DNA from 4 places in the Streptomyces sp. NPDC032198 genome. Region 1 is predicted to be linked to each of the others. Evidence: riboswitches for the same ligand, from Rfam matches in the RefSeq annotation. Region 1 holds a riboswitch; each other region holds the start of a gene.

Evidence for each region. Region 1 has a riboswitch for cyclic di-AMP ahead of AB0E78_RS16265 (transglycosylase family protein). Riboswitches for the same ligand answer to the same signal wherever they lie in the genome.
Region 2: another riboswitch for cyclic di-AMP. It lies ahead of AB0E78_RS37895 (M23 family metallopeptidase); the one in region 1 lies ahead of AB0E78_RS16265 (transglycosylase family protein).
Region 3: another riboswitch for cyclic di-AMP. It lies ahead of AB0E78_RS05165 (M23 family metallopeptidase); the one in region 1 lies ahead of AB0E78_RS16265 (transglycosylase family protein).
Region 4: another riboswitch for cyclic di-AMP. It lies ahead of AB0E78_RS12995 (C40 family peptidase); the one in region 1 lies ahead of AB0E78_RS16265 (transglycosylase family protein).

What each region holds. Positions count from the first base shown of each region.
Region 1 covers NZ_JBEZVL010000005.1:498,663-505,588, forward strand. The annotation lists gene AB0E78_RS16255 (cytochrome P450) at 1-706, shown strand, start outside; gene AB0E78_RS16260 (transglycosylase family protein) at 842-1,846, shown strand; cyclic di-AMP (ydaO/yuaA leader) riboswitch at 2,028-2,215, shown strand; gene AB0E78_RS16265 (transglycosylase family protein) at 2,219-2,929, shown strand; gene eno (phosphopyruvate hydratase) at 3,248-4,528, shown strand; gene AB0E78_RS16275 (septum formation initiator family protein) at 4,630-5,112, shown strand; gene AB0E78_RS16280 (DUF501 domain-containing protein) at 5,177-5,707, shown strand; gene AB0E78_RS16285 (Ppx/GppA phosphatase family protein) at 5,704-6,630, shown strand.
Region 2 covers NZ_JBEZVL010000019.1:74,587-81,512, reverse strand. The annotation lists gene AB0E78_RS37905 (pitrilysin family protein) at 1-265, shown strand, start outside; gene AB0E78_RS37900 (pitrilysin family protein) at 262-1,647, shown strand; cyclic di-AMP (ydaO/yuaA leader) riboswitch at 1,845-2,008, shown strand; gene AB0E78_RS37895 (M23 family metallopeptidase) at 2,021-2,824, shown strand; gene AB0E78_RS37890 (GntR family transcriptional regulator) at 3,049-3,741, shown strand; gene AB0E78_RS37885 (HPr family phosphocarrier protein) at 3,900-4,181, opposite strand; gene AB0E78_RS37880 (GNAT family N-acetyltransferase) at 4,438-6,926, shown strand, end outside.
Region 3 covers NZ_JBEZVL010000002.1:19,863-26,788, forward strand. The annotation lists gene AB0E78_RS05155 (PrsW family intramembrane metalloprotease) at 1-513, shown strand, start outside; gene AB0E78_RS05160 (aldo/keto reductase) at 510-1,454, opposite strand; gene AB0E78_RS05165 (M23 family metallopeptidase) at 1,608-2,693, opposite strand; cyclic di-AMP (ydaO/yuaA leader) riboswitch at 2,705-2,851, opposite strand; gene AB0E78_RS05170 (PP2C family protein-serine/threonine phosphatase) at 3,054-4,217, opposite strand; tRNA gene AB0E78_RS05175 (tRNA-Met) at 4,392-4,465, opposite strand; gene AB0E78_RS05180 (alginate lyase family protein) at 4,544-5,755, opposite strand; gene AB0E78_RS05185 (MerR family transcriptional regulator) at 6,683-6,926, shown strand, end outside.
Region 4 covers NZ_JBEZVL010000004.1:426,405-433,330, forward strand. The annotation lists gene AB0E78_RS12980 (amidase) at 1-1,207, opposite strand, end outside; gene AB0E78_RS12985 (ATP-dependent Clp protease proteolytic subunit) at 1,451-2,086, shown strand; gene AB0E78_RS12990 (hypothetical protein) at 2,094-2,402, shown strand; cyclic di-AMP (ydaO/yuaA leader) riboswitch at 2,782-2,954, shown strand; gene AB0E78_RS12995 (C40 family peptidase) at 2,958-3,431, shown strand; gene AB0E78_RS13000 (DUF6328 family protein) at 3,591-4,157, shown strand; gene AB0E78_RS13005 (LysE family translocator) at 4,135-4,764, opposite strand; gene AB0E78_RS13010 (LysR family transcriptional regulator) at 4,895-5,806, shown strand; gene AB0E78_RS13015 (ATP-binding protein) at 5,795-6,262, opposite strand; gene AB0E78_RS13020 (helix-turn-helix transcriptional regulator) at 6,533-6,926, shown strand, end outside.

The DNA of each region.
Region 1 (6,926 bases):
GAAGAAGATGCGCGGCTATCTCGCCGAGCTGATCCATCGCAAGCGCCTCGAACCCGGCGACGACCTCATCTCCGGACTGATCCGCGCCTCCGACCACGGCGAGCACCTCACCGAGAACGAGGCGGCCGCGATGGCGTTCATCCTTCTCTTCGCCGGTTTCGAGACCACCGTCAATCTCATCGGGAACGGTACCTACGCCCTCCTCACCCACCCCGAGCAGCGTGAGCGGCTCCAGGAATCGCTCAAGGAGGGCGACACCGGGCTCTTGGAGACCGGCCTTGAGGAACTCCTCCGCTTCGACGGCCCCGTCGAACTCGCCACCTGGCGGTTCGCCACCGAGCCGCTGACGTTCGCAGGGGAGGACATCGCCGCAGGCGACCCCGTCCTCGTCGTCCTCGCCGCCGCCGATCGTGACCCCGGACGATTCGATCATCCGGACACGCTCGACCTCTCCCGCCGCGACAACCAACACCTCGGCTACGGCCATGGCATTCATTACTGTCTCGGCGCGCCCCTCGCCCGGCTCGAAGGCCAGGCCGCCCTCGCGACCCTCCTGCGGCGCCTCCCTGACCTGCGACTCGCGGTGGAACCTAGGGATTTGAGATGGCGCGGCGGACTCATCATGCGCGGACTCCGAACGCTACCCGTAGAGTTCACACCCGCACAGCAGAGCAAATATTCGGCACCTGAAACGACGTTTAACTGACAGGCCGTCAAGACTGTGACTTTCACGTGATCTCCGCTGCATCGACTTGTGACAAGCGTTCGACTGCCGCTACGTTCACGACGACTCGGCCTCCCGTGCCGCAGTCGTCGCTCCAGTCACGCGAAAGGCACCCGCATGCTCTCCGGCAATGGTCGTCACCGACGCCCCCGCCAGGCCCCGGCCCTGATCGTCGCGGCAGGAGTCGCAGGATCGGCCATCGCCATCCCGCTGCTCGGCGCCACCAGTGCGAGCGCGGCGGACACCGTCACGTGGGACAAGCTCGCGCAGTGCGAGAGCGGCGGATCCTGGAGCGCGGACGAGGGCAACGGTTACTACGGCGGGCTCCAGTTCTCGCAGGAGCTCTGGGAGGAGTACGGCGGCCTCGACTTCGCGCCGAGCGCCGACCAGGCCAGCCGCTCGCAGCAGATCTCCGTCGCCGAGAAGGTCCTCGACGACCAGGGGACCAAGGCCTGGCCGAGCTGCGCGCCGATCGCCGGTCTCACCCAGGACGGTGCCGCGGCCGACGTCGACCCGGGCGCCCCGATCACGACGATTCCTTCTGACGAGCCGTCGGAGTCGACCGGCTCCGGCGATGCGGCGGAGTCGGACGAGCCGAGCGAGTCCGCCGACCCCTCGGACGACGCCGGGGCCTCGAAGAAGCCCTCGGGCTCGGAGAAGTCTTCCGAGAAGCCCGACACCGCCGACGGCCCCGATGCCGATGCCGGTGACTCCGACGGCACGTCGCGAGACAAGAATCACGACGAGTCCGGCAAGTCGGATGACTCGGCCAAGTCCGGCGACCCGGACAAGTCCGGGCGGGATGATGCCACTTCGCCCGGCTCCGACTCTTCCGCCGGTGAGGGCGAAGGCCGCCACCGCGGCGGCAGCGCGGACGGCGAGCCGTCCGGTGACGCCTCCCGTGAGGGTTCGGGCCGGCACGCCTCCCGCGGCGAAGAGCGTCAGCAGGACGGCTCCGACGGGACGTACACGGTCCGCTCCGGCGACAACCTCTCGGTCATCGCCGACGACCTCGACGTGAAGGGCGGGTGGACCGAGCTGTATGCCGAGAACGAGAAGTCGGTCGGCTCCGACCCCGATCTCATCCTTCCCGGTCAGAGCCTCGATTTGGGCGAAAAGTAGGGGTAGTTGGTGAGTCGCTTTGCGCTTGATGTCCCAATTGGCGCAAGTGAGAGATGGGTCTCAGAAGCCCTGATCGTCTTTGAAATTCGGCCGATCGCATGTCTACGGTCGTGACCGCTCGCCACAGCGGGCCCCGCCGGTCGGTACGCCGAGTCCTGCCAACGGCCGTTCGGGAACAGTCGTCGCGTAAGCGCCGTAGGCAGGAGCGGGGGAACCAAGGTTTCCGCCGGGCCCGGCCGTTGAGCATCGCGAGAGCGAGGCAGACGGACGGGAACGGCTAGGGGTTAAGTCGCGCTCAGGAAGCGCGGCCGGGCAACTTCATCGGCCCGAACCCGACAGCTCACCTCGCAGGCGTCGGTGAGGGGATCACTCATGCTGTTTTCCAGCAAGGGCAAGCACCGCCGCCCGTCCAAGGCCACCCGTGTCGCCACGCTCGCCGGCGTCACCGGTGTCGCGGTCGCGGCCCCGCTGATGGCCGCAGGCCAGGCCTCCGCCGCGACGAACCAGGAGTGGGACGCCGTCGCCCAGTGCGAGTCCGGCGGCAACTGGTCGATCAACACCGGCAACGGCTACACGGGCGGCCTGCAGTTCTCGTCGTCCACCTGGGCCGCGTACGGCGGCACGAAGTACGCGCCCAGCGCCGACCAGGCCTCCAAGGCCCAGCAGATCGAGATCGGCGAGAAGGTCCTCGCGGGGCAGGGCAAGGGTGCCTGGCCGTCCTGCGGCGTCGGCCTCTCGGGCGCGTCCAACGAGGGTGGCGGTGCGCAGGAGAGCGCCCCGCAGCAGACCCAGGAGCAGCCGAAGAGCCAGCCCAGCGCGCAGACCGAGCAGCCGCAGCAGCAGGCCCCCAAGAAGGCCGAGGCCGCTCCGAAGGCCGAGTCCAAGAAGACCGTCGAGACCCCGACCGGCAAGACGGTCAAGAAGGGCGACGGCGAGTACAAGGTCAAGAAGGGTGACACCCTCTCCAAGATCGCCGAGGCCAAGGACGTCAAGGGCGGCTGGCACAAGGTGTACAAGCTCAACGGCGACATCATCGACAACGCCGACATGATCTACCCGGGCCAGCAGCTGCACCTCAGCTAAGAGCTGAGGAGGCAGGCAGGCGGCACCTGGCGGTCGCGCCCCCCGGCGGAGGCGCGACCGACGGAGCTGGTGACGCCCGCACGTACTGCCGGTCCACCCCCGTCCCCACGGGTCCACCCCGTCCCGGTGCGCGTATCCCCCGTACGCACCGGGGCGGGGTTCTTTTGCCCTCCACGCTTTGTTCCGTTCGGAAACATTTTGCTCTCGGTTTGTCCACAGGGCGGTCGCCCGGCTGGCTCTTGTCCGGGAGCCGGTTAGGCTCGTGTCCGCGAGGCCAACGCCCCGCGTACCCGCGTCACATCCCAGAAGGAGATGCTCGTGCCGTCCATCGACGTCGTCGTAGCCCGGGAAATCCTGGACTCCCGAGGCAACCCCACGGTCGAGGTCGAGGTCGGCCTCGACGACGGCAGCACGGGTCGTGCCGCCGTTCCGTCCGGTGCGTCCACCGGTGCTTTCGAGGCCATCGAACTCCGTGACGGTGACCCCAACCGTTACATGGGCAAGGGCGTGGAGAAGGCCGTCCTCGCCGTCATCGAGCAGATCGGCCCGGAGCTCGTCGGGTACGACGCGACCGAGCAGCGCCTGATCGACCAGGCGATGTTCGACCTCGACGCCACCGACAACAAGGGCTCGCTCGGCGCCAACGCCATCCTCGGCGTCTCGCTGGCCGTCGCGCACGCCGCGTCGGAGGCCTCCGACCTCCCGCTCTTCCGCTACCTCGGCGGCCCGAACGCGCACCTGCTGCCCGTTCCGATGATGAACATCCTGAACGGCGGGTCGCACGCCGACTCGAACGTCGACATCCAGGAGTTCATGATCGCGCCGATCGGCGCCGAGTCGTTCTCGGAGGCCCTGCGCTGGGGCACCGAGGTCTACCACACGCTGAAGAAGGTCCTGAAGGACAAGGGCCTCTCCACCGGCCTGGGCGACGAGGGCGGCTTCGCCCCGAACCTGGACTCCAACCGCGCCGCGCTCGACCTCATCCTCGAGGCCATCAAGCAGGCCGGTTACGTCCCCGGCGAGCAGATCGGCCTCGCGCTCGACGTCGCCGCGTCCGAGTTCTACAAGGACGGCAAGTACGAGTTCGAGGGCAAGTCCCGCTCGGCCGCCGAGATGACCGAGTACTACGAGGAGCTCGTCTCCTCGTACCCGCTCGTCTCCATCGAGGACCCGCTGTTCGAGGACGACTGGGCCGGCTGGAACGTCATCACCGAGAAGCTCGGCGACAAGGTCCAGCTCGTGGGCGACGACCTGTTCGTCACCAACCCCGAGCGCCTGGCCCGTGGCATCGAGGAGAAGTCCGCGAACGCCCTCCTGGTGAAGGTCAACCAGATCGGCTCGCTGACCGAGACCCTGGACGCCGTCGAGATGGCCCAGCGCAGCGGCTTCAAGTGCATGATGTCGCACCGCTCCGGTGAGACCGAGGACGTCACCATCGCCGACCTCGCCGTCGCCACCAACTGCGGCCAGATCAAGACCGGCGCCCCGGCCCGCTCCGAGCGCGTCGCCAAGTACAACCAGCTGCTCCGCATCGAGGAGATCCTCGACGACGCGGCCGTCTACGCGGGCCGCAGCGCGTTCCCCCGCTTCAAGGGCTGAAGACCTCCGGTCCTCGGCTCCGCTGAGTAGTTACCTACGTCCCCGTACTCGGTCCCGTACCGTGTGCGGGGACGTACGTACGTATCGGGGAGGCGGCACACATGGCCGTGAAGGACCGCGACCGGTTCTCCACCGCGACCAGGCTGCGGCTGCTCGGCGAGCAGACCGCGGAGCGTGTCTACCGCTCCCAGACCAAGCGCCAGGCACGCCGCTCCCGGCTGACGGGACGCGCCGCGCTCCTCGCGCTCGTGCTCTGCTCGCTGGTTGTCGCCCTCGCCTACCCGATAAGGCAGTACGTCTCCCAGCGCGCGGAGATCGCCGACCAGCGCAAGGAGCAGGCCGAGCGCCGCGAGAACGTCGAGAGGCTGAAGGACGAGAAGGCCCGCTGGCGGGACGACGCGTACGCGGAGCAGCGCGTCCGGGACCGGCTGCACTATGTGATGCCGGGCGAGACCGGCTTCACGGTGGTCGACCCCGAGGCGGCGAAGAACCAGCGCTCCGACCAGGGGGCGGCCGCCAGGCCCTGGTACTCGAACGTCTGGGACGGCGTCGACAAGGCGGACCGTCCGGCCGACGACGACTGAGCCCGACCGCACTCGCGCCGTCCGGGCTCGACAGAACCTCTACGGAACCGATCGAAAGACAGGCATGGAAACGCCCCCGCCGACCACCCCGCGCACCGAGCCCACCGACGCCGACGTCGAGGCCTTCAAGCAGCAGCTCGGCCGCCCGCCGCGCGGCCTGCGGGCCATCGCCCACCGCTGCCCGTGCGGGCAGCCGGACGTCGTCGAGACGGCGCCGCGCCTTCCGGACGGGACGCCGTTCCCGACGACGTACTACCTGACGTGTCCGCGGGCCGCCTCCGCGATCGGCACCCTTGAGGCCAACGGCGTCATGAAGGAGATGTCGGAGCGGCTGACGAAGGACCCCGAGCTGGCCGCCGCCTACCGGGCGGCGCACGAGGACTACATCGCGCGCCGTGACGCCATCGAGGTCCTGGAGGGCTTCCCGAGCGCGGGCGGCATGCCGGACCGCGTGAAGTGTCTGCACGTCCTGGTCGGCCACTCGCTGGCCGCGGGACCCGGCGTGAACCCGCTGGGCGACGAGGCCATCGCGATGCTGCCGGAGTGGTGGCGCAAGGGCGCGTGCGTCTCGACGAGCGAGGAAGAGCGCGCATGACCCGGGTGGCAGCCATCGACTGCGGCACGAACTCCATCCGCCTCCTGGTGGCGGACGCGGACCCGCGGACCGGCGAACTGGTCGACCTGGACCGCAGGATGACGATCGTCCGCCTGGGCCAAGGGGTCGACAAGACGGGCCGCCTGGCCCCGGAGGCGCTGGAACGCACCTTCGCCGCCTGCCGCGAGTACGCCGAGGTCATCAAGGAGCACGGCGCCGAGCGCCTCCGCTTCGTGGCGACCTCCGCGTCCCGCGACGCCGAGAACCGCGACGACTTCGTCCGCGGTGTCCTGGACATCCTCGGCGTCGAGCCGGAGGTCATCAGCGGTGACCAGGAGGCCGAGTTCTCCTTCACCGGGGCGACGAAGGAGCTGGCGGGCAGCGACCACCTGGCCAAGCCCTACCTCGTCGTCGACATCGGCGGCGGCTCCACGGAGTTCGTCGTCGGCGACGACGAGGTCAGCGCCGCCCGCTCCGTCGACGTCGGCTGCGTACGCCTCACGGAGCGGCACATCCGCACCGACCCGCCCGCGCCCGCCGAACTGGACGCCGTCCGCGCCGACATCACGGCCGCGCTGGACCTGGCCGAGCAGACGGTGCCGATCGGTGCGGCCCGCACCCTGGTCGGCCTCGCGGGATCGGTGACGACGGTGGCCGCCATCGCGCTCGGCCTGGACGCGTACGACTCCGCGGCGATCCATCACTCCCGTGTCTCCTACGAGCAGGTGAGCGAGATCGCCGCCCGCCTGGCACGGGCCACGCACGACGAGCGGGCCGCCATCCCGGTGATGCATCCGGGCCGCGTGGACGTCATCGTGTCCGGCGCGCTCGTCCTCCTGTCGATCATGGACAGGACCGGTGCCCGGGAGGTCGTCGTCAGTGAGCACGACATCCTCGATGGCATCGGCTGGTCGATCGCCTGAGCACGTCATGTAGCGTCTGAGCGGCTGTTGAGGGGCTCGAAGGACCCGGCGGCGACACGCCGTCGGGAAACTTCGTGAAGTTCTTCACAAGGAAATCGGCTCGGTTGGACGATGTTCAGGGGTTCTGGACCCCTAAAAGTGCCCCCAGAGGCCCCCGCGACCCACGACAGTGAAGGTTCGCGAGTGTGTCCGGAGGGTGAACCGGCCGAGTGGTCCAGTGCGGCGGAAGGGTCAGAGCGGCAGCTCACAAGGGGTGCACAACGACTTGGGCTGTGGCGTGGTTCCCCTGGGGCGTC
Region 2 (6,926 bases), on a different contig from region 1:
CGCCCAGGCACAGCTGGAGCGCGAGTGGCTGGACCGGCTCTCCACGGTCTCGGGCCGCGCGGACGAACTGTGCCGCTACGCCGTCCTGTTCGGCGACCCGCAGCTCGCCCTCACCGCCGTCGGGCGCGTCCTCGACGTCACCGCGGAAGAGGTCAGGGCGGCCGCGGCGGCCCGTCTGCGCCCGGACAACCGCGCGGTGCTCGTGTACGAGCCCACCGCGCCCGCCGAAGCCACCGACGAGGACGAAGAGGAGGCCGCGAAGTGAGCGAGGCCGCAACGATGCAGTTCCACCCGCAGCCCCAGGCGGGCACCGCACGGCCGTGGGCCTTCCCCGCGCCCGAGCGCGCCACCCTGGACAACGGCCTCACCGTGCTGCGCTGCCACCGCCCCGGCCAGCAGGTCGTCGCTGTGGAGGTCCACCTCGAGGCGCCGCTGGACGCGGAGCCCGAGGGCCTCGACGGCGTCGCCACGATCATGGCGAGGGCCTTCAACGAAGGCACCGACAAGCACTCCGCCGAGGACTTCGCCGCCGAACTCGACCGCTGCGGCGCCACCATGGACGCGCACGCCGACCACCCCGGCGTCCGCGTCTCCCTCGAAGTCCCGGTCTCCCGCCTGCCGAAGGCGATGGGCCTGCTCTCCGACGCCCTGCGCGCCCCCGCCTTCGCGGACAGCGAGATCGAACGCCTCGTACGCAACCGCCTGGACGAGATCCCGCACGAGGCCGCCAACCCGGGGCGGCGCGCCGCCAAGGAGCTCTCCCGGCAGCTCTTCCCGGCGACCGCTCGCATGTCGCGCCCCCGCCAGGGCACCGAGGAGACGGTCACGGCCATCGACTCGGCGGCGGTGCGCACCTTCTACGAGAAGCACGTGCGTCCCGCCACGGCGACGGCCGTCATCGTGGGCGACCTGACCGGCGTCGACCTGGACGCCGTCCTCGCCGACACCGTCGGCGCCTGGACGGGCGGCACCGCCGAACCGCGTCCGGTGCCTCCGGTGACCGCGGACGACACCGGGCGTGTCGTCATCGTGGACCGCCCCGGAGCCGTCCAGACGCAGCTGCTCATCGGCCGCGTGGGCCCGGACCGGCACGACCGTGTCTGGCCCGCACAGGTGCTCGGCACGTACTGCCTGGGCGGCACCCTCACCTCGCGTCTGGACCGCGTCCTGCGCGAGGAGAAGGGATACACCTACGGCGTACGGTCGTTCGCCCAGGTCCTGCGTTCCACGCCGGACGGAAGCGGCGCCGCGATGCTCGCCATCAGCGGCTCCGTGGACACCGAGTCCACGGGCCCGGCGCTCGACGACCTGTGGAAGGTGCTGCGCACGCTCGCCGCCGAGGGACTCACGGACGCCGAGCGCGACGTCGCCGTGCAGAACCTGGTGGGCGTCGCCCCGCTCAAGTACGAGATGGCGGCGTCCGTCGCGGCCACGCTCGCCGACCAGGTCGAGCAGCACCTGCCGGACGACTTCCAGGCTCAGCTGTACCGCCAGTTGGCCGCCACCGGCACCGTGGAGGCCACTGCCGCCGTCGTGAGCGCCTTCCCGGTGGACCGGCTGGTGACGGTGCTCGTCGGGGACGCCGCGCAGATCGAGGAGCCCGTCAGGGCGCTCGGCATCGGTGAAGTGAGTGTGGTCACCGGCTGAGTGACAGTCAGGACATGTCGGGACCCCAGTGGCGGGAATTGGCTACTGGGGTCCTCATATGTCCGAATTGATATGGAGGTTACGTGTCTGACCTGTGGCGTGCGCTACAAAAACTCTGATCCGTTTGTCGTTTGAAAGATGGCCCGCTTAGCGTCATCCCGGCTGTTCGTCATGCAGTACGCCGCACCCGCGGCACCGGACAGTCATCGCCGAGTCCCCGTACGGCGCGAGCCAGGGGAGCCGGGGACCCACATGTCCCCTTGGGGTGAATCGGGAACCTTGCCGTCAGGTGAGGGACTCGTAGGAGACCTTCCTGCTCCGAACCCGTCAGCTAACCCGGTAGGCGAGAAGGAAGGAAAGGATCAGCCGCTTCATGGCGTTCACCCGTGCCACCGGGAAGCACCGTCGCCCGAGCCGCCTCACGCGTACGACCGCGAACGTGGCGGGCGTCGCAGCCCTCACCACCACCGGTGTCATCGGAGGCCTGGCCGCTCCGGCGCTCGCCGCCGACGACGCTGCGGCTCTTGAGCACACCGGCCTCACCCAGGCCATCTCCGTGGGCGACTCGCTCGCCCAGAGCATCGACGCGCAGGCCGCTGCCCAGCAGCAGGCCGCCGACGACGCCGCAGCCGCCAAGAAGGCCGAAGAGGCCGCAAAGAAGAAGGCCGAAGAGGCGAAGCGCAAGGCCGAGGCCGAGGCGAAGGCCAAGGCCAAGAAGGAGCGCGAGGCCAAGGAGCGTGCCGCGCGCGAGGCCGAGCGCAAGCGCCTGAACACCTACGTGGCCCCGGTCAGCGGCTCGTACGTCTCCACGGGCTACCAGACCGGCGGCGCCATGTGGTCCTCCGGCAGCCACACCGGCATCGACTTCCACGCCGCGTCCGGCACCTCGGTCCACGCGGTCGGCTCCGGCACCGTCGTCGAGGCCGGCTGGGGCGGCGCCTACGGCAACAACGTGGTCATCAAGATGAACGACGGCACGTACACCCAGTACGGCCACATGTCGTCCCTCGGCGTCACGGTCGGCCAGGCGGTCACTCCGGGCCAGCAGATCGGCCTCTCCGGCTCCACGGGCAACTCCAGCGGCCCGCACCTCCACTTCGAGGCCCGCACCGGCGAGGACTACGGCACGGACATCGACCCGATCTCGTACCTCCGCTCGCACGGCGTCAACGTCTGATCCCGTTGGTCCTGGACGGACGCGCGAAGCGCACCTGATTCACCGAAAGCCCCGGCTCGTCGAGAGCCGGGGCTTTCGCCGTTCTTGTTCCCCGCCCCTATCGCCTTTGGCCAAAAGTATCCCTGGATTTCGGCCGGCCGTCGGAAATTCGGCGGCTCTGCAATAGAGTCGCAGAACAGGCGTCGATCGACCGCGTTTCGCGGGGATTAAGGCGGAGGTCAGTCATGCGCATTCCCGCGCACTCGGTATGCACGGCAATCCGGGACGACATCGTCTCCGGTGTCTACGAACGGGGCGGCCGGCTCACCGAGGAACTGCTCGCGCGCCGCTACGGAGTCTCCCGCGTCCCCGTGCGCGAGGCCCTGCGCACCCTGGAGTCCGAGGGCTTCGTCGTCACGCGCAGGCACGCGGGCGCGTGCGTGGCGGAACCGACCGAGGAGGAGGCCGCCGACCTCCTGGAGATCCGCGCGCTCCTGGAGCCGCTGGGCGCCGCCCGCGCCGCGCAGCGCCGCACGGAGGCGCACCTGAAGGTCCTGCGCGGCCTCGTCAGGCTCGGCCAGGAGCGGTCGCGGCACGGCCGGAGCGAGGATCTGCGCTCACTGGGCGGCTGGTTCCACGAGACGCTCGCCCAGGCGTCCGGCAGCCCGGGCCTCACGGCGCTGCTCACCCAGCTCCGGCACAAGATCGCCTGGATGTACGTGGTGGAGGCGTCGGCGGCCCCCGCCGAGGCCTGGGCCGAGCATGCCGCGATCGTCGACGCGGTGGCGCGCGGTGACGCGGAGCGGGCCCGCGCGCTCACCGCGCAGCACACGGAACGGACGGCCTCCGCGCACCGGCCGCGCTTCGTGCAGGGCCGCGGCATCCCCGGTGTGAGGGGTTCGCAACATCCCGTAAACGCAGTGGGCCTACGGCATTAACAGAGGCGCCGTATACAAAGAAGAGTTATTCGGCGGGGGATTATTTCTGCTGTCCGAATTCAATGTCGACGACTGATATCAGGCAAGTGGAACCAGAAACGCCAAAGGGCCCGCCCCTATTCGAGGCGAGCCCTTCGGCGTATGAGTACCAGTCTTTACTAGACGGTCTCGGGGAGTTCCTCGAGGCCGTCCGCGACCAGCTTCGCCAGACGGTCGAGAGCGGCGTCCGCGCCCTCGGCGTCGGAGGCGAGCACGATCTCCTCGCCGCCCTGCGCGCCCAGACCGAGCACCGCGAGCATGGAGGCGGCGTTCACGGGGTTGCCGTCAGCCTTGGCGATCGTCACGGGGACGCCGGCGGCGGTGGCCGCGCGGACGAAGATGGAGGCGGGTCGGGCGTGAAGGCCCTCGGCCCAGCCGACGTTGACGCGGCGCTCAGCCATGTGTTGCTGCCCTTCCAGGTGTCTCACACTTGTCTAGACCAGTGTCTCATGCCGTCACGAGTGCTCCGCCGGCCGATGGTCCGTACGGTGCCGGCCGATGGTCCGCACGGCGCCCGACCAGAGAGTCCGTACGGTGCCGGTCGTAGGTCCCTGCTCCGTCGACCGTACGTCCTTCCGCCTCGGGTCCTCGTCCCGCCCTTCGACGTCTCCTAGCCTGCCCCGGCCGACGCGCCCCCGCGACCCGTACCCTGGCCCCATGCAGACCCCGTCGGACCGGCACGCATACCCCTCCCACTGGGAAGCCGATGTCGTCCTGCGTGACGGAGGCACCGCCCGGATCAGGCCGATCACGGCCGAGGACGCGGACCGCCTGGTCAGCTTCTACGAACAGGTCTCGGACGAGTCGAAGTACTACCGCTTCTTCGCCCCCTACCCCCGCCTGTCCGCCAAGGACGTGCACCGCTTCACCCACCACGACCAGGTGGACCGGGTGGGTCTCGCGGCCACCGTGGGCGGCGAGTTCATCGCCACCGTGCGCTTCGACCGCATCGACTCGCGCGGCATGTCCGCGAGCGCGCCCGCCGACGAGGCCGAGGTCGCCTTCCTCGTGCAGGACGCCCACCAGGGCAGGGGCGTCGCCTCCACCCTCCTCGAACACATCGCGGCCGTCGCCAGGGAGCGCGGCATCCGCCGCTTCGCCGCCGAGGTGCTGCCCGCGAACACCAAGATGATCAAGGTGTTCACGGATGCGGGCTATCAGCAGAAGCGCAGCTTCGAGGACGGGGTCGTACGGCTCGAGTTCGATCTGGAGCCCACCGACCGCTCGCTCGCCGTGCAGCGCGCGCGTGAGCAGCGGGCCGAGGCGCGGTCGGTGCAGCGGCTGCTCACGCCCAAGTCGGTCGCCGTGATCGGCGTCGGACGCACGCCCGGGGGAGTGGGCCGCAGCGTGCTCCGGAATCTTCGCGAGGCGGGCTTCACGGGGCGGCTGTACGCGGTGAACAGCGCGTTCGAGGAGGGCAGCGAGGTCGACGGGGTGCCCGCGTACCGCTCCGTGCGGGACATCGAGGAGACCGTCGAGCTCGCCGTCGTCACCGTGCCCGCCGAGCGGGTGCCGCAGGCCGTCGACGAGTGCGGTGAGCGCGGGGTGCTCGGGCTCGTCGTGATCTCCGCCGGGTACGCGGAGAGCGGCCCCGAGGGGCGGGAGCGGCAACGCGAACTGGTGCGCCAGGCGCGGTCGTACGGCACGCGCATTCTCGGCCCGAACGCCTTCGGGGTCATCAACACGTCACCCGAGGTACGGCTCAACGCCTCGCTGGCCCCGCATCCGCCCGAGCGCGGCAGGATCGGCCTCTTCACTCAGTCCGGCGCGATCGGTATCGCGCTGCTCTCCGGCCTCCACCGGCGGGGTGCGGGCCTGTCGACGTTCGTGAGCGCGGGCAACCGCGCGGACGTGTCCGGCAACGACGTCCTCCAGTACTGGTACGAGGACCCGGACACCGATGTCGCTCTGATGTACCTCGAATCCATCGGCAACCCGCGCAAGTTCACCCGGCTCGCCCGGCGCGCGGCGACGGCGAAGCCGCTGGTCGTGGTCCAAGGGGCGCGGCACAGCGGGATCGCGCCCACGGGGCACGCGGTGCAGGCCACGCGGCTGCCGCACGCCACGGTGTCGGCGCTGCTGCGCCAGGCGGGGGTCATCCGGGTCGACACCGTCACCGAGATGGTGGACGCGGGGCTGCTCCTCGCGGGGCAGCCGCTGCCCGCCGGGCCGCGGGTGGCGATCCTCGGGAACTCCGAGTCGCTCGGCCTCCTCACGTACGACGCGTGCGTCGCCGACGGGCTTCGGCCCCTGCCTCCGCGGGACCTCACCACGGGGGCGACGCCCGCGGACTTCCGTGCGGCGCTTGCCGAGGCCTTGTCGGACGACGCCTGTGACTCGGTGATCGTCACCGCCATCCCCTGGGTGGGGGAGGACGGGGCCACGGCGTCACCCGAAGGTGAGGTGCTCGCCACCGAGCTGCGGGCGGCGGCTGCCGGGTGCCCCGCCAAGCCCGTGGCCGTCGTCCACGTGGAGCTCGGCGGGCTCGCCGAAGCGCTGGCCGCCGCGACCCGCACACGCCCTGACGCCCCCGTTCCAGCACCCGGCAGCGGCGAGGGTGCCCAGTCGTCCCCCCATGCGGAACGCCTGCCCACGGCGGAGGTGGACGACCGCACCGTCATCCCCGCCTACCCCGCCGCCGAACGCGCCGTCCGGGCGCTCGCCGAGGCCGTGAAGTACGCCCAGTGGCGGCGCGAGGCCAAGGAGCCCGGCAAGGTTCATGAGTACGAGGACATCGACGAGAGCGGCACCGCCCGGCGGATCGACGAGCTCCTCGCCGAGCAGAACGACCCGCGCGGCGCCACCCTCGCCCAGGACGACGCCCGCGAACTGCTCGGGCGCTACGGCATCGACGTACGGGACGCCCTGCCCGCGCCCGACCCGGACGCGGCCGTGGCGGCGGCCCGCGCGCTCGGCTATCCCGTGGCCCTCAAGACCACCGCCCCGCACCTGCGCCACCGCGCCGATCTCGGCGGTGTGCGCCTGGACCTGGCCGACGAAGAGCAATTGCGCCGCGCCTACGCCGAATTGACCGAAACCTTCGGCAAGCCCGCGGAGCTGCGGCCCGTCGTGCAGGCGATGGCACCCCGCGGCGTCGACACCGTCGTGCGCGCGGTCATCGACCCGGCGGCCGGAGCGGTGCTCTC
Region 3 (6,926 bases), on a different contig from region 1:
GCGATATGGACCAGACAGCGCGGCCTGCGCATCGTGCGCGCCGAACTCCCCGCGTACGTGATCGCGGGCTGGCTCACCGCCCCCGAGCCGTACGCGCTAGGCACGATGCGCGCCCGCACGCTCGCCCGCGACTACGCCTCCTACACCCAGGGCAAGGCCGCGGCGCGCACCGTCGCGCAGTACGAGACGTACGCGACGACTCTCGCGCTCCTGCGGCACCGCGGACGCCAGGGCAAGGCGGCCGCCGACTTCGTCGTACGGGAGCGGGAGTTGCTGCACGCCCTGTGGGAGCGCCGCGAGGCGGCGCGGCCGGCCCTCGCCTACGCGGCACAGGCGACGGCACCGGTACTCGTACCGATACCGCCGCAGTACGGGTACCGCCAGACGTATCCCCAGCCCTACCCGCCTCCCCAGCCGTATCCACAGCAGCCCCACCCGCAGCAGCCCCCCTACGGATATCCGTACGCCCAGCCGGCGATGCCCTACCCCGCCTACAACCCCTACCGGGGCTAGGCGGAAGCCGCCGTCAGCGCCGACACCTCGGCCTCCGTCAGCTCGAGCTCCCCCACCGCGAGCAGCGCGGGCAGCTGCTCGACCGTACGGGCCGACGCGAGCGGTGCCGCCACCGTCGGCTGCGCCGCGAGCCACGCCAGGGCCACGGTCGCGAGCTCGGCGCCGCGCGCCTGGGCGACCTCGTCCAGGGCAGCGAGCACCCGCACGCCGCGGTCGGTGGCCAGGTGCTTGCCCGCGCCCTCGGCCCGCGCGCTGTCGACCTGCGCACCCGGGCGGTACTTGCCGGTCAGGAAGCCGGAGGCGAGCGCGTAGTACGGGACGGCGGCCAGGCCGGAGCGCGAGGCGACCTGCTCCAGCGGGCCCTCGTACGTGTCGCGCGAGACGAGGTTGTAGTGCGGCTGCAGCACCGAGTAGCGCGCCAGGCCCTCGCGGTCGGAGAAGTCGAGGAACTCCTGGAGCCGCTCGGGGGTCACGTTCGAGGCGGCGATCGCGCGCACCTTGCCCGACGTCACGAGGTCGTCGAGCGCACCGATGATCTCCTCGACCGGGACGGTCGGGTCGTCGTAGTGCGTGTAGTAGAGGTCGATGTAGTCGGTGCCCAGGCGGCGCAGCGACTCCTCGGCACCGGACTTGATGGTGTTGGCGGACAGGCCCTTGTAATCGGGGTGGGCGCCGACCTTGGTGGCGAGCACGATGTCGGAGCGGTTGCCGCGCGCGGCGAGCCAGCTGCCGAGGACGGTCTCGGACTCGCCGCCCTTGTTGCCGGGCACCCAGGCCGAGTAGACGTCGGCGGTGTCGATGAAGTTGCCGCCGGCGGCGGTGTAGGCGTCGAGCACGCTGAAGGACTGCGCCTCGTCGGCCGTCCAGCCGAAGACGTTGCCGCCCAGGGCGAGCGGGAAGACCTCGAGGTCGGACGAGCCAAGCTTGCGGAGAGAAGTCATAAGGGGATCAACGCCCATACGGACTCCAGCATTCCGGAGAGCGGCCCGCACCTAGGCAGGATGTCCACACCTCGGCAGGCCGTCCGCACATGCCGAACCGGCAGCCCTGGCGTCGGGGGGTTGTCGCCAGGACCGCCGGGGTTCTGGGTTACCTCAGAGCGACTGGCCCTTGCCGCGCAGCCATGCCGCGGGGTCGACCCCGGTGGCGTCGCCGCCCGGGTGGACCTCCAGGTGGAGGTGGGCGCCGGTGACGTTGCCGGTCGCGCCGACGCGGCCGATGACCTCGCCGGTGGTGACCTTCTGGCCGGCGCTGACGTTCATCGAGGACTGGTGGCAGAACCAGAGCTCGGTGCCGTCGTCCAATTCGAGGACCGTGCGGTAGCCGTACGCCCCCGCCCAGCCCGCTTCCTTGATGGTGCCGGAGTGGATCGCCTTGATGGGCGTGCCCGTGGGCGCCGCGAAGTCCAGGCCGGTGTGGTAGCCGGAGGACCACATGGAGCCGGGCTGACCGAAGGTGCCGGTGAGCGTGTACGAGGCGACGGGGAGGGTGTAGCTCTTCGCGAGCTTGGCCAGGCGCTCGGCCTCGGCCTTCTTCTTGGCCTCCGCCTCGGCCTTCTTCTTCGCGGCTGCCTTCTCGGCGGCGATCTTCTTCTCGGCCGCGGTCTGCTTGGCGGCGGCCTGCTCGGCGGCCTGCTTGACGGCGGCTTCTTCGGCCGCCTTCTGGACCGCGTCGTCCGCCTGGTCCTGCTGGTTCTCGGCCTGCTCCATGATGCGGGCCCGCAGCGCCTCGCCCGCGTCCGTGGTGCCCTGCTCGGCGTCGGCGGTGCTGAGTCCCGCGGCGGAGAGGGGTGCGGCAGCGGTCGTCACGCCGTTGTCCGCGGAACCGGAATCGGACGAGTCGTCGGATATCAGGGACCCCACGCCCGGCAGCGACTTGGCCTCCGGCAGCGAGTCCGTGACGGCCGACATGTCCGGCATGGCGATGGAGACCGGGGGCTTGCCGCCCTGCGCGGTGGCGATGCCGCCCGCGCCGACGGCGGCGATGACGCCTACGCCGAGAACCGTGGAGCTGCGGGCAAGTCCGCCGCCGCCCCGCTTGTGGACGCGGTGCCTGCCGCGGACGGGACGAATGGACTCCTCGGTGGGGTTCCATTCCTCCCAGGAATCATTGTCGTACCCACCGAAATCGTCGTCATTCGGTACGTACGCGCCTTGGGGGGCAGGGCGGTTGGACGCCACGGGGGCGCACTCCTTTCCTTCCTTCTCGCCTACCGGGTTAGCTGACGGGTTCGGAGCAGGAAGGTCTCCTACGAACATCTGGCACGGATGCACAGATGCCCGATTCACCCCAATTAGTGGTTCCCCGGCTCCCTTTCGGGATTAGGCGCGTGCGCGCGGAGCCGACTCGAGTGACGGCTGGGACGACCGCGCTGCGTTATCGAACGTTAATAGACAGCGGGGTCGTATTCCAAGCTGTTCCGACTGATCGTTAACGCCCACACCCTGTACTTATCGGGACACCGGGGTTGCGAACGGGGCGAGTTGACCCCACTTCTTCACACACCGGAGCTTCACATCTCCTTGACAGCTCGTCAGGAGTTATGCGGAGGGGTGTCCTTCCGTCACGGCCGGTGACATGGGCCGCCGCACCGCGAGCAACGCCATGTCGTCGGTGCCGCCTCCGCCGGTGTGCCGCCGCACTTCCTCGACGAGCGTCGACAGGAGCGCGTCCGGGCCGCCCGGGCCCGGGAAGATCCGGCCGCCGAGCCGGGCCGCGGGATCGTAGAACTCGCCCCGGGCGTCCCGCGCCTCGGAGAGCCCGTCGGTGTAGAGCAGCAGCATCGCCCCCGGCGGGAACTCCGTCTCGTCCGCACGGTCCGGCCAGGCGCCCAGCTCACCCATCCCGAGCGGCAGCGCGGGCTCGGTGGCGGACAGGACGCACAGCCGCCCGTCGCCGCGCAGGAGCAGCGGACCCGGGTGCCCGCGGTTGATGAGCCGCACGAGACCGTCGCCGTGCGGGATTTCGGCGAGCACGGCGGTGGTGAAGCCCTCGAAGGCGTCGAGCCCGTCGCGCCGCGTGCCCTCGCGCGCGAGGGCACGCTCCAGGCGCTGGGCCACGGCCTCCAGCGTGGCCTCCTGCTCGGCGGCCTCCCGGAACGCCCCGATCACGACGGCGACGGCCGCCACCGCGCCCATGCCCTTCCCCCGTACGTCGCCGACGATGACGCGTACGCCGTGCGGAGTCTCCTGCACGGCGTACAGATCGCCCCCGATGAACGCGTCGGCCTCCGCCGCCTCGTACCGCGCCGCGATGTCGAGCCCCCCGATCCTGGGATCCGGCTGCGGCAGTACGGCGCGCTGAGCGGCCTCGGAGATGGAGCGGGCGGAGGCGAGCTGCTCGTCGCTGCGGCGTACGACGCGGTTGATGAGGACGGCGAGGACGGCGACGGTCACCACCGTGATCAGCTCGGTGACGGCCTCGACGTCGGTGCTGGTGTCGGTCTTGAAATGCAGGGCCAGCACGGCGGCGCAGGAGCCGGTGCCGATGAGGGCGGTGCTGAGCAGCGAGTAGAAGGGTGCGGCGATGAGCGGGGCCGCCGTGAAGAGCGGCGAGGCGGTGAACTCCGGCGGGGTCGTCACGTCGTAGACCACCCCGACGACGATGAGCAGCAGGGGGAGGGTCCGCACGAGCGCCCGCTCGTGCCGGACATCGGGACGCCTGCCGCCGCCCCCGCCCCCGCCACTTTCTCCTCGCTGCCCCACTCGTCCAGGGTTCCCGGAGCGACGGCACGGGGCGACCGGTGGGGGCCGACCGGGTTACGGCGGAAAGCGACGGCGGAAGATGCCGCGGCGGAAAGACACTGCTGCGGAAAGACGCTGCTGCGGAAAACACCGAAGGCCCGGATCCATTTCTGGATCCGGGCCTTCGGTCTTTAGTAGCGGGGACAGGATTTGAACCTGCGACCTCTGGGTTATGAGCCCAGCGAGCTACCGAGCTGCTCCACCCCGCGCCGTTGAATGCAACTCTACGCCATCAGGGGGAGTGAAAGCGAACCGGTCGAGAACCACCGGCGAACGAGGCCCGCCGCTCACGCGTTCTCGGCGTGCGTCAGCGTCTCCCAGGCCACGAACAGGCCGTCCGTGCCCTCGGGCCGCTGCTTTCGCGTGAGCCGCTCCGTCTCCGGCAGGTCCAGCTTCAGCCGGTCCCGCAGGTGGTTGAGCGCGACCTCGGTGTCGGGCCCCATGTCGCGCTGCACCTTGCCGCCGCACAGCCAGTCCGGCGCCTCGGCGCCCAGCTGGTACTTGGCGTGGAATTCCAGCGCGGCCCGCAGTCGCTCCTTGACCTCGCCGTACAGATCGACGCCCTGGTGCCAGGCGGTCTCCGCGATGTGTGCGGTGGCCGCGAGCGAATAGCTGGCGTGCTTGAAGTTGCGGCACGTCTCCTGGGAGAGCCCGTCGGCGAAGGTCTTCTGCCCGAACCAGTACTTCTGGAGCTTCTCCCGGGTATTGATTCCGCTGCCCGCGGGCGAGACGGGCAGCGGGCCGTCCGACTTCATATAGAAGTAGGCCGGCACGCGGGTCCTGAAGTGCGTCACCGCCTTCTCGAAGGCCTCGTGGTCGTCGAGGAAGACCGCCATGCTGATGGTCGCGTCGGCCATCAGGAGGTCCCAGTTGCCGTTGAAGTCGGCCGCCCCGTCCCGCACTTGGGGCAGATAGGCGTTGCGCAGCATCCGCTCGAAGCGAAGGATCTGTCCGTCGCTCCAGCCGTCGTAGGTGTAGCGCACGGCTTCGGCCGCGCGTGCCCACGAGGAGGCGGCCCAGGCCGTCTGGAGGCCCGCGTTGGCTTCGGTGTGCCGGGTGATCACCCGCGCCCAGGCATCCATGATCTGCACGGCCTTCTCGGCGTGCGCGCGGTCGCCGGTGATGTTCCAGAGCAGGGCCTGGGTGTACGCGGCGATGGCGTCCTCGCGCTCCTCGACGCAGCCCTGGCCCGGGCGGGTGTCGGGCGGGCACTCGACGACGGCGTACGGCTTGGCGGTGTAGTCGTCCGCGCCGTACTTGCTGTTCCGCATCCGTCGGAACGCCGTCAGCCAGGGCTGCTCGCCCGCCGCGACATGGGCCCGTACGCGCTTCAGCTGCGCCTTGCTGACGAGGACTCCGGGATGCTCGAAGGCCTGCTCGGCGGGCCGGGCCCGCTCGGTGGCGGTGTCGCTGCCGCCGCCGGAGCTGCCGCAGGCCGCCGAGACGCCGACCAGCAACGGCACGAGCACCATCACGAGAGCCCGTCGTACGGAACCCATGCTGTACCTCCGGATCGGTCACCTGGCAGGCCCAGCGTCGCCCGGGGGGCGCGGGGGCGCAGGCGAGGCGGGTCCATTCGGGCGACCGCCCATCCGCCCGAACAGCCTGGTCACGAGGACGGTCTTGCCGTGCGTCCACCGCCACTGTTCGAGGTCGATTACCTCACCATCGAACACGCGAAAATCTATGTCGGCTGGAGTAGACATTGAGTGATGGTGTGGTTATGGTTTCTCTCGTAACCCAGAGAGACAGCAGGGCCCGGCAGAGACGAACTGCCGGGCAGCAGTACCCGCAAGTGCAGTGCGCAGGACGGTGCGGTGGTGGAGTTCCGAAGCCAGAGCGGTTGCAGGACGGCGACGGGACTGACGACCGGACCGGGCGGCCCGCAGTGATCAGGGGCCTCCGCGAGCAGGACCGCAGTACACGCAAGTGCATTACCAGTAAGTGCAGTTCGCAGTACCCAGCAGTGAAGGCAAGTGAGCAGCACCTCGGTGAAGGCGTCGGCTGCGGGCGCGCGCACCGGGAGGTTCGGCAGTGGGGTTCTAAGCCAGAGCAGATGCAGGAGAGGCGACGGGGCTGGCTGCCGAAGAGTGGCGCTATGGAAGGCCACCAGTAGTTCGCATCACCAGCAGTACGCAGTTCCCGTAGGTAAGCAAGTGATTCAAGAGGGAAGAACGGAGGAGCCGAGCGCCATCAGGAGGATCGCCCGGGTGGACTTTTGAGCCCGGGTACCGCAGGACATCGATAGTGAGGTGGTCTCCGGTCAAGCAACCGCGATCCCGGCAGTCCCGACAGCATCTCGGTCGGGTCTGCGGAAACAGAAGGCCGGCGCAGCAACAGGGCCGGCAGATGGTGTAGCAGTTCCTTCGGGGCCCGGGTGCCATACGGCACCCGGGCCCCTCCACGCGTTCCATAGAGAGGTGCAAGTGACAGCAGACGATTCGTTCGGGCGTCTCGACGACGACGACTACCCCGCCTACACCATGGGCCGGGCCGCCGACATGCTCGGCACCACCCAGGGCTTCCTCCGCGCCATCGGCGAGGCCCGCCTCATCACGCCGCTGCGCTCGGCGGGCGGCCACCGCCGCTACTCCCGCTACCAGCTGCGCATCGCGGCCCGCGCCCGCGAACTCGTCGACCAGGGCACCCCCATCGAGGCCGCCTGCCGCA
Region 4 (6,926 bases), on a different contig from region 1:
GGTACTCCAACTCCACAGGGAAGGGCGGCACTTGGCTTGTCGGCAGGACCAGCGCGTCGTACCGCTCGAAGAACTCCCTCATCCGGTGGAAGAGTTCACCGTGGAGCACGGTGGCCCGCTCCAGGTCGATGCCGGTGAGCGTGCTCCCTTGTCGTACGTTCCGGACCAGGCTGGGTTTCATCCGGTCCGCCGAGCTCTCCAGGAGCGCGCCGAGCGCAAGGTGGAACTGCCAGGCGCGGAAGGTCCTGAACACCTCGTCGGCGCCGGACAGATCGGGGCACGCCTCCTCGACCGCGCACCCCAGCGCGGAGAAGACCGTGACGGCCGGCGCGAGCACGTCGCGGACCTCGCGGTCGACCGGCGCCGCTCCTCCCAGATCGGGTGACCAGGCGATCCGCAGCCCCCGCAGATCCCGTTCCAGCGGGCCGCCGAACGCGCTGCCCGGCGTTTCCAGGGCGATCGGTGAACGGGGGTCGGGGCCTGCGACGACGGACAGCAGCAGGGCCGCGTCGGCGACGTTGCGCGCCATCGGCCCCTGTACGGCCATCGTCGACCAGGGCGCGGTGTCCGGCCAGCTCGGCACCCGGCCCGGCGAGGGGCGCAGGCCCACCACGTTGCAGAACGAGGCGGGGTTGCGCAGCGAGCCGCCCATGTCACTGCCGTCGGCCACGGGGTGCATGCCGCACGCGAGCGCGGCCGCCGCTCCCCCGCTGCTGCCGCCCGCAGATCTGCTCAGGTCGTACGGGTTGCGGGTCGCCCCGAAGACCGGGTTGACGGTGTGCGAACCGGCCGCGAACTCGGGCACGTTGGTCTTGCCGATGGTGATCGCTCCTGCGGCGCGGATGCGCTCGACGATCAGCTCGTCCCGGTCCGGGACGTTGTCGGCGAGGAGCGGCGTCCCGTAGGTGGTCCGGATGCCGCGGGTGTCGTGGGTGTCCTTGTGGGCGACGGGCAGCCCGTGCAGCGGGCCGAGCGGCGCGCCGTGCGCCGTGGCCTCGTCGGCGGTGCGCGCCTCGTCGAGCGCGCGCTCCGCCACGCAGGTCACCACCGCGTTCACCGGGCCGTTGACCTGCTCGATCCGGTCCAGGTGCGCCTGGACGACCTCGCGCGCGGACAGCTTACGGGTGCGGATCTTGGCGGCGAGTTCGCGGGCGGTGAGGTGGACGAGCCCGGAGGCTTCGCGGACTTGATGTGCTTCGGGGCTCATACGACGCCTTCGGCTCGGGGCGGCTGAGATCGCGACGAGGCGGAGTATGCCCGCGTCGCCGCGCCGGCCATCCCGCCCCGCACGCCGGGGCCTTCGCTTTCAGCGAGGGGCTGAAACGCGGCGCACGTGTTGACTCCGGCCGATCACCCGAACATGCTCCCCATCACACCGTTACGTACGTCCTGTACTTTTTTTACAGGAAGCTTTGGGGAGCAGCCGACCCCGGCAGAGGAGAGACGTGCCATGAACCGACCGTTCGCCCGCTATGTCCTGCCCGAGTTCAGCGAGCGCACCAGCTCAGGGCAGCGGACCCTCGATCCGTACTCGAAGCTGCTGGAGGAGCGCATCGTCTTCCTGGGGACGCCGATCGACAACACGTCGGCCAACGACGTGATGGCGCAGTTCATGCACCTCGAATACCTGGCGCCCGACCGCGACATCTCGCTCTACATCAACTCCCCCGGCGGCTCGTTCAGCGCGATGACCGCGATCTACGACACGATCCGGTTCGTCAGCTGCGACGTGGAGACGACCTGCCTGGGGCAGGCCGCCTCATCGGCCGCCGTCCTGCTGGCCGCGGGCACCCCCGGCAAGCGGTTCGCGCTGCCCGGCGCCCGGGTGCTGATCCACCAGCCGTCGCTCGCCGAGCCCATCCACGGCCAGACCTCCGACCTGGCGATCCAGGCCGACGAACTCCTGCGCACGCGCGCGCAACTGGAGAGGCTGCTCGTCCAGCACACGGGCCAGAGCGCGGAACGGATCGCGGCCGACATCGAGCGGGACAAGATCCTCAGCGCGGCCGAGGCAGTTGACTACGGCCTGGTGGACCGGATCATCGCGAGCCGCAAGTCGTCCCCGCGCACCCCGGACGCGGGGTGAACCACCGGTGCTGCCGCCCGAACTTCCCCCGCTGCCCGCACTCACCCGCGCCGAGGGCGAGTTGATCGACCGGTACCTCGAAGTGGTCGACCTGGTGGGCCGGATCAACCCCGCCCGCGCCTCGGACACGTACGGCGGACTGCGCGCCGCCCAGGCCCTGGTCGGCAGGGCGACCGCCCTCCTGGACGCGCTGACACTCATGCACCAGCGGGGCGAGAGCGCCGTGCACGCGCCGACGCTGGCCAGGGCGCTGCGGGTGCTTGACGGGGAGCGGCGGGCCGGGCGGGTCACCGTGCCGCCGCCGACGACATCCTGAAGACCCGTCACTCCACCCTCCTGAGCCCCCGTCACCCCGTCGTCCGAAGTCCGAGCTGTCCCGGGCCGATCTCAAACGAACCAAACGGGCTACCTCGTTCGGCGTAGACGATCGTCGTTCTTGAAGCCCTCTTAGGTTGCGTCAGATGTGTACGCGAGGGGCGGAATTCCTCGTTCCGGTGCTGGTCGAACGATCGTCCGGTGCCTTGACCCGATCCCGTATCCGACCTTGTCCACCCGAACGGTTCAGCCGTGAGGAGCCTCACAAAACGCCGTTTCGGCTCGGAATTCTTGCCCTTGACGGGTCAAGATCCCTTCCGACGACAAGCCCCCGCCACAGCGGCGGGGCGGTCCGGGCGGACGCCGAGTCCTGCCGCCACCCGGATGACCGGTCGACATCGGTGCATCGGCAGGAGTGGAGGACCCAGGCATGACGGGTCGGTCCGGAGAGTCCGGACCACGGCCCTTGGGGTGAAGCCGCACAGCGCGGCCGGGCAACTTTGTCAGCCCGAATCCGACAGGTCATCCTTCACAGGCGGTTGACGAAGGGTTGCGCATGACTGCGCTGAATCATGTTCCGTCGCTGCTGACCAGGGCCGGTTCCGTATCGGCTCTCACGCTCGCCGTCGTGGGCGGCACCCTCGTGGGCCCAGGGCTCACGTCGGAAGCACAGGCCGCGACGCACGGAACGAAGGCGCTCAAGATCGCCGCCTCCAAGAAGGGCGCTCCGTACCGCTACGGAGCGACGGGGCCACGGCGGTTCGACTGCTCGGGTCTGACCCTCTACTCGTTCAAGCGCGCGGGCAAGAAGCTCCCCCGCACCGCGGCACAGCAGTACAACAAGACCCGCCACATCTCCGCGTCCCACCGCGTCCGCGGCGACCTGGTCTTCTTCCACTCCGGCCGGAACGTCTACCACGTCGGCATCTACGCCGGTAAGGGCCGGATCTGGCACGCCCCCAAGTCGAACACCGTGGTGCGGCTCGAGAAGATCTGGACCAAGAGCGTCTGGTACGGCAGGGTGCGCTGATCGTCCGTCATCGGCCGTCGGCTGTGGGACGGCGGTGGCGGGGGCTCACCAACCCCCGCCACCGCCACCGCGCGGACTGCCCCCGCGTGGCTCCCGCCCGGCCCGCTGACCGGCGCGCCCGCCGGGCGTACAGGGCGTCGGCGCGGATACTCGTGCGCCATGGCCGAAAACAACAGCTCCTCCACGGCAGGCGATGCGCCCCGCAACGAGACGCGCTTCGAACGCGCCGACCGCAATTTCGCGGAGATCCTCCAGGAACTGCGGGTCACGCAGGCCGGGGTGCAGATCCTCTTCGCGTTCCTGCTGACGCTCGCCTTCACCGAGCGCTTCGCCTCGCTCGACACCGTGCAGCGCGCCACCTACGTGACCACGCTGCTGCTCGCCGTCCTCGCCGCGGCGCTGTTCACGGCTCCGGCCGCCGTGCACCGGTCGCTCTTCGGGCAGCACTCCAAGCCGCGGATCGTGCGGGTCTCGTCCCGCCTGGCCGTCATCGGCATGGGGGTCCTGGTGTTCGCGCTCGCCGGTTCCGTGCTCCTGGTGGTGGACGTGGCGGTGGGCAGGACCGGCGGGATCATCGCGAGCGCGGGCACGCTCCTGGTGTGCGCGGGCCTGTGGGGCGTGCTCCCCCTGCTGCTGCGCCGCGCGGGCAAGGACGAGGGCACAGGAGGCACCGAGGGCACAGGACCGGACACGTCGGACGACGTCAGGCCAGCAGGGCCTCGGTGAGGAGGACCGCGCCCAGCACACTGAGCGCGACCCCCGTGCCGCCCTCGATCGCACGGGCCGTACGCGGCTTGCGCAGCCAGCGGCCGAGCCGGTCGACCAGGAGCGCGACGACCGGGAACCACACCAGGGCGAGGGCCACGATGATGGACGCGAGCAGCAGTGTCCTGGGCATCGCGGGGCTGCCCGCGGGCACGAACTGCGGCAGCACGCTGAGGAACGTGATGGGCGCCTTGGGGTTGAGGGCGTTGGTGAAGAAGCCCTGCCGCAGGCTGCCCCCGGCCGCTGCCGGCTCCGTGCCGTCCGTCGTTTCGAAGCTCCGCAGGGGCCGCGCCGCCGACCGCAGCGCGCGATACCCGAGGTAGAGCACATAGGCCCCGCCCGCGGCCTGCAGCGCACGGAAGAGCGTGGGGACCGCCGCGAGGACCGCCGCGACCCCGGCCACCGCGAGCGCCGTGTGCACCAGGAGCCCGCCCGCCACACCGATCGCGCACGTCACTCCGGCGCGGCGGGATGCGAGGGCGTTGCGCACGACGACGGCGAAGTCGGCGCCCGGCATGGCGACCATGCCCGCGGCGACTCCGGTGAAGGCGACCAGTTGTGCGTCCATGGCGCCCAGCCTGCCGTTCTTCTGCCTTCAGCAGGTATGTGGAATATCCTGGGTCTGCCTTAAGCAGTCGTTTAGCCCCACGGCCGACGGACAGCCGCACCGCCCGTCGGCTCCTGCACCGGGAGAGGCCATGTACGACCCGACGCGGCTCGCCGCACTGGTGGCGGTCTCCGAGGCCGGGTCGATCACCCGCGCCGCCGAGCGCCTCGGCTACACCGTGCCCGCCCTCTCCCAGCAGCTGGCCAAGCTCGAACGGGAGGCGGGCACCGCGCTCCTGGTCCGGCATCACCGCGGGGCACGGCTGACCGGCGCGGGTGAGCTGCTGCTCGCGCGGGCGCGCCGGGTCCTGGACGAGATGGAGCAGGCCCGGCACGAACTGGCCCTGCTCGCGGGCCTCTCCGGCGGCAGGCTGCGCGTGGGGACCTTCACCACCGCCGGGATCCAGCTGGTGCCGCCCGCGCTGACCGCGTTCCGCCGCGCCCATCCGGACGTCGATCTGACCGTACGGGCCTATGAACCGCCGCTCGGCATCGCGGCCGTGGCCGCCGGTGAGGTCGACCTCGCCCTGACGCACACGTACGAACCGGCGGATCCGGTGCCGCTGCCCGCGTCCGTGACCGCCGAGCCGATCCTGGTCGAGGAGCTGGTCCTGGTGACCTCGCCCGGTCACGCCCTCGCGAGCTCGTCGTCGCGGCTGCCCCTGACCGAACTCGCCGGGCAGCCGCTGATCAGCATGGCGCCTGAGCATCCGTCCCGGCAGGGTGTGGAGTCCACGCTCGTCCGGGCCGGCGCGACGCCCTCGGTGCTGGTCGAGACTCCTGGCTACGCCCTGGTGTGCGCACTGGTCAGCGCCGGGCTCGGCGTCGCCGTCGTACCGGAGATGGTGGCGCGGACGGCGGCCACCCCGGTGGGGATGAGGCCGCTTGAGCCGGGGAGTCTGCGCCGCACGATCTCGGTGGTCCACCGCACCGACGAGTCGCATCCGGCGGCGGACACCTTCCGGGCGCTGCTCCGGGGGGCGTTCGGACGTTCAGCGGGGTGAGGGGGAGACCGAGGGGGCGGCCGCCTCGTCGCGGACCGGGGCCGTCCACGGCAGTGCGATCCAGACGGTCTTGCCGCCCTCGGGGGTGGGTGTGACCGACAGTCTGCCGCCGCACTCCATGGTCAGCCAGCGGATGATCACCAGGCCGCGTCCGTTGTCCTGCTGGACGGCGGCGGGCAGCCGCTTGGGGTAGCGGGGATGGCTGTCGGTGACGCCGATGCGCAGTTGTTCGTCCCGGTCGAGCTCGATGTCCACCCGGAAGGTGGGCGATTGGCCGCGGGTGTGCTGGACGGCGTTCGTGGCGAGTTCGGAGACGATGAGCCGGACCGTGTCGGCCGCTTCGGTTTCCCCCGGCAATCCCCATTCGGCCAGGACGCTCGAGACGTATTTCCGGGCCGCGGAGACCGAGGCAGGATCGCTCGGCAGGGTGACGGTTGCTTCCTGAAGGTCTGCCATGGCGACGTTGTCCCTTTCCCACCGGGGCTCGGCTCCGACTCGTAGCGGAAGGCCCGAGGACAGTCCCGGAATGGTGCTTCGCGCCAGCCTGCCACTCTTGGACCCCTCACAGGTGGCCATCCACCAAGATGTGCATATATCTGTCGCTCGAAGCGGTGAACTCTGCTACGGAAGACCGTATTTGGGCGCGACGTCGGCACTTCCTCTACTGTCGCCCCTGAGCGGCCCGGGGGAGGCCGAAAAGAAACGCTCCGTCGGGAGGAGACGGACATGCGGTACGGTCCCGCGGTGCGCCGCCGGAAACTCGGCGCCGAACTGCGCGCGCTGCGCGCGCACGCCGGGCTCACCAGTGGCCAGGCGGCGGGCCGGGTCGGCTGGCACCAGTCGAAGGTCAGCCGGATCGAGACGGGACGTAGCAGCGTCAAGGCGGCCGACGTACGTCTGCTGCTCGATGCGTACGAGGTGTGCGATTCCCGGCTCCGCCAGTTGCTGGTGGCGCTGGCGGGCTCGGACGACGACGGCGGTCGCCGCCAGTGGTGGCACGCCTATCGCGAGCTGCTGCCGCCCGCCTACCGCGACTTCATCAGCCTGGAGTCGCAGGCCTGCCGGATGCGCAGCCTGGAGACCACTGTCGTACCCGGCCTGCTGCAGACGCCGGACTACG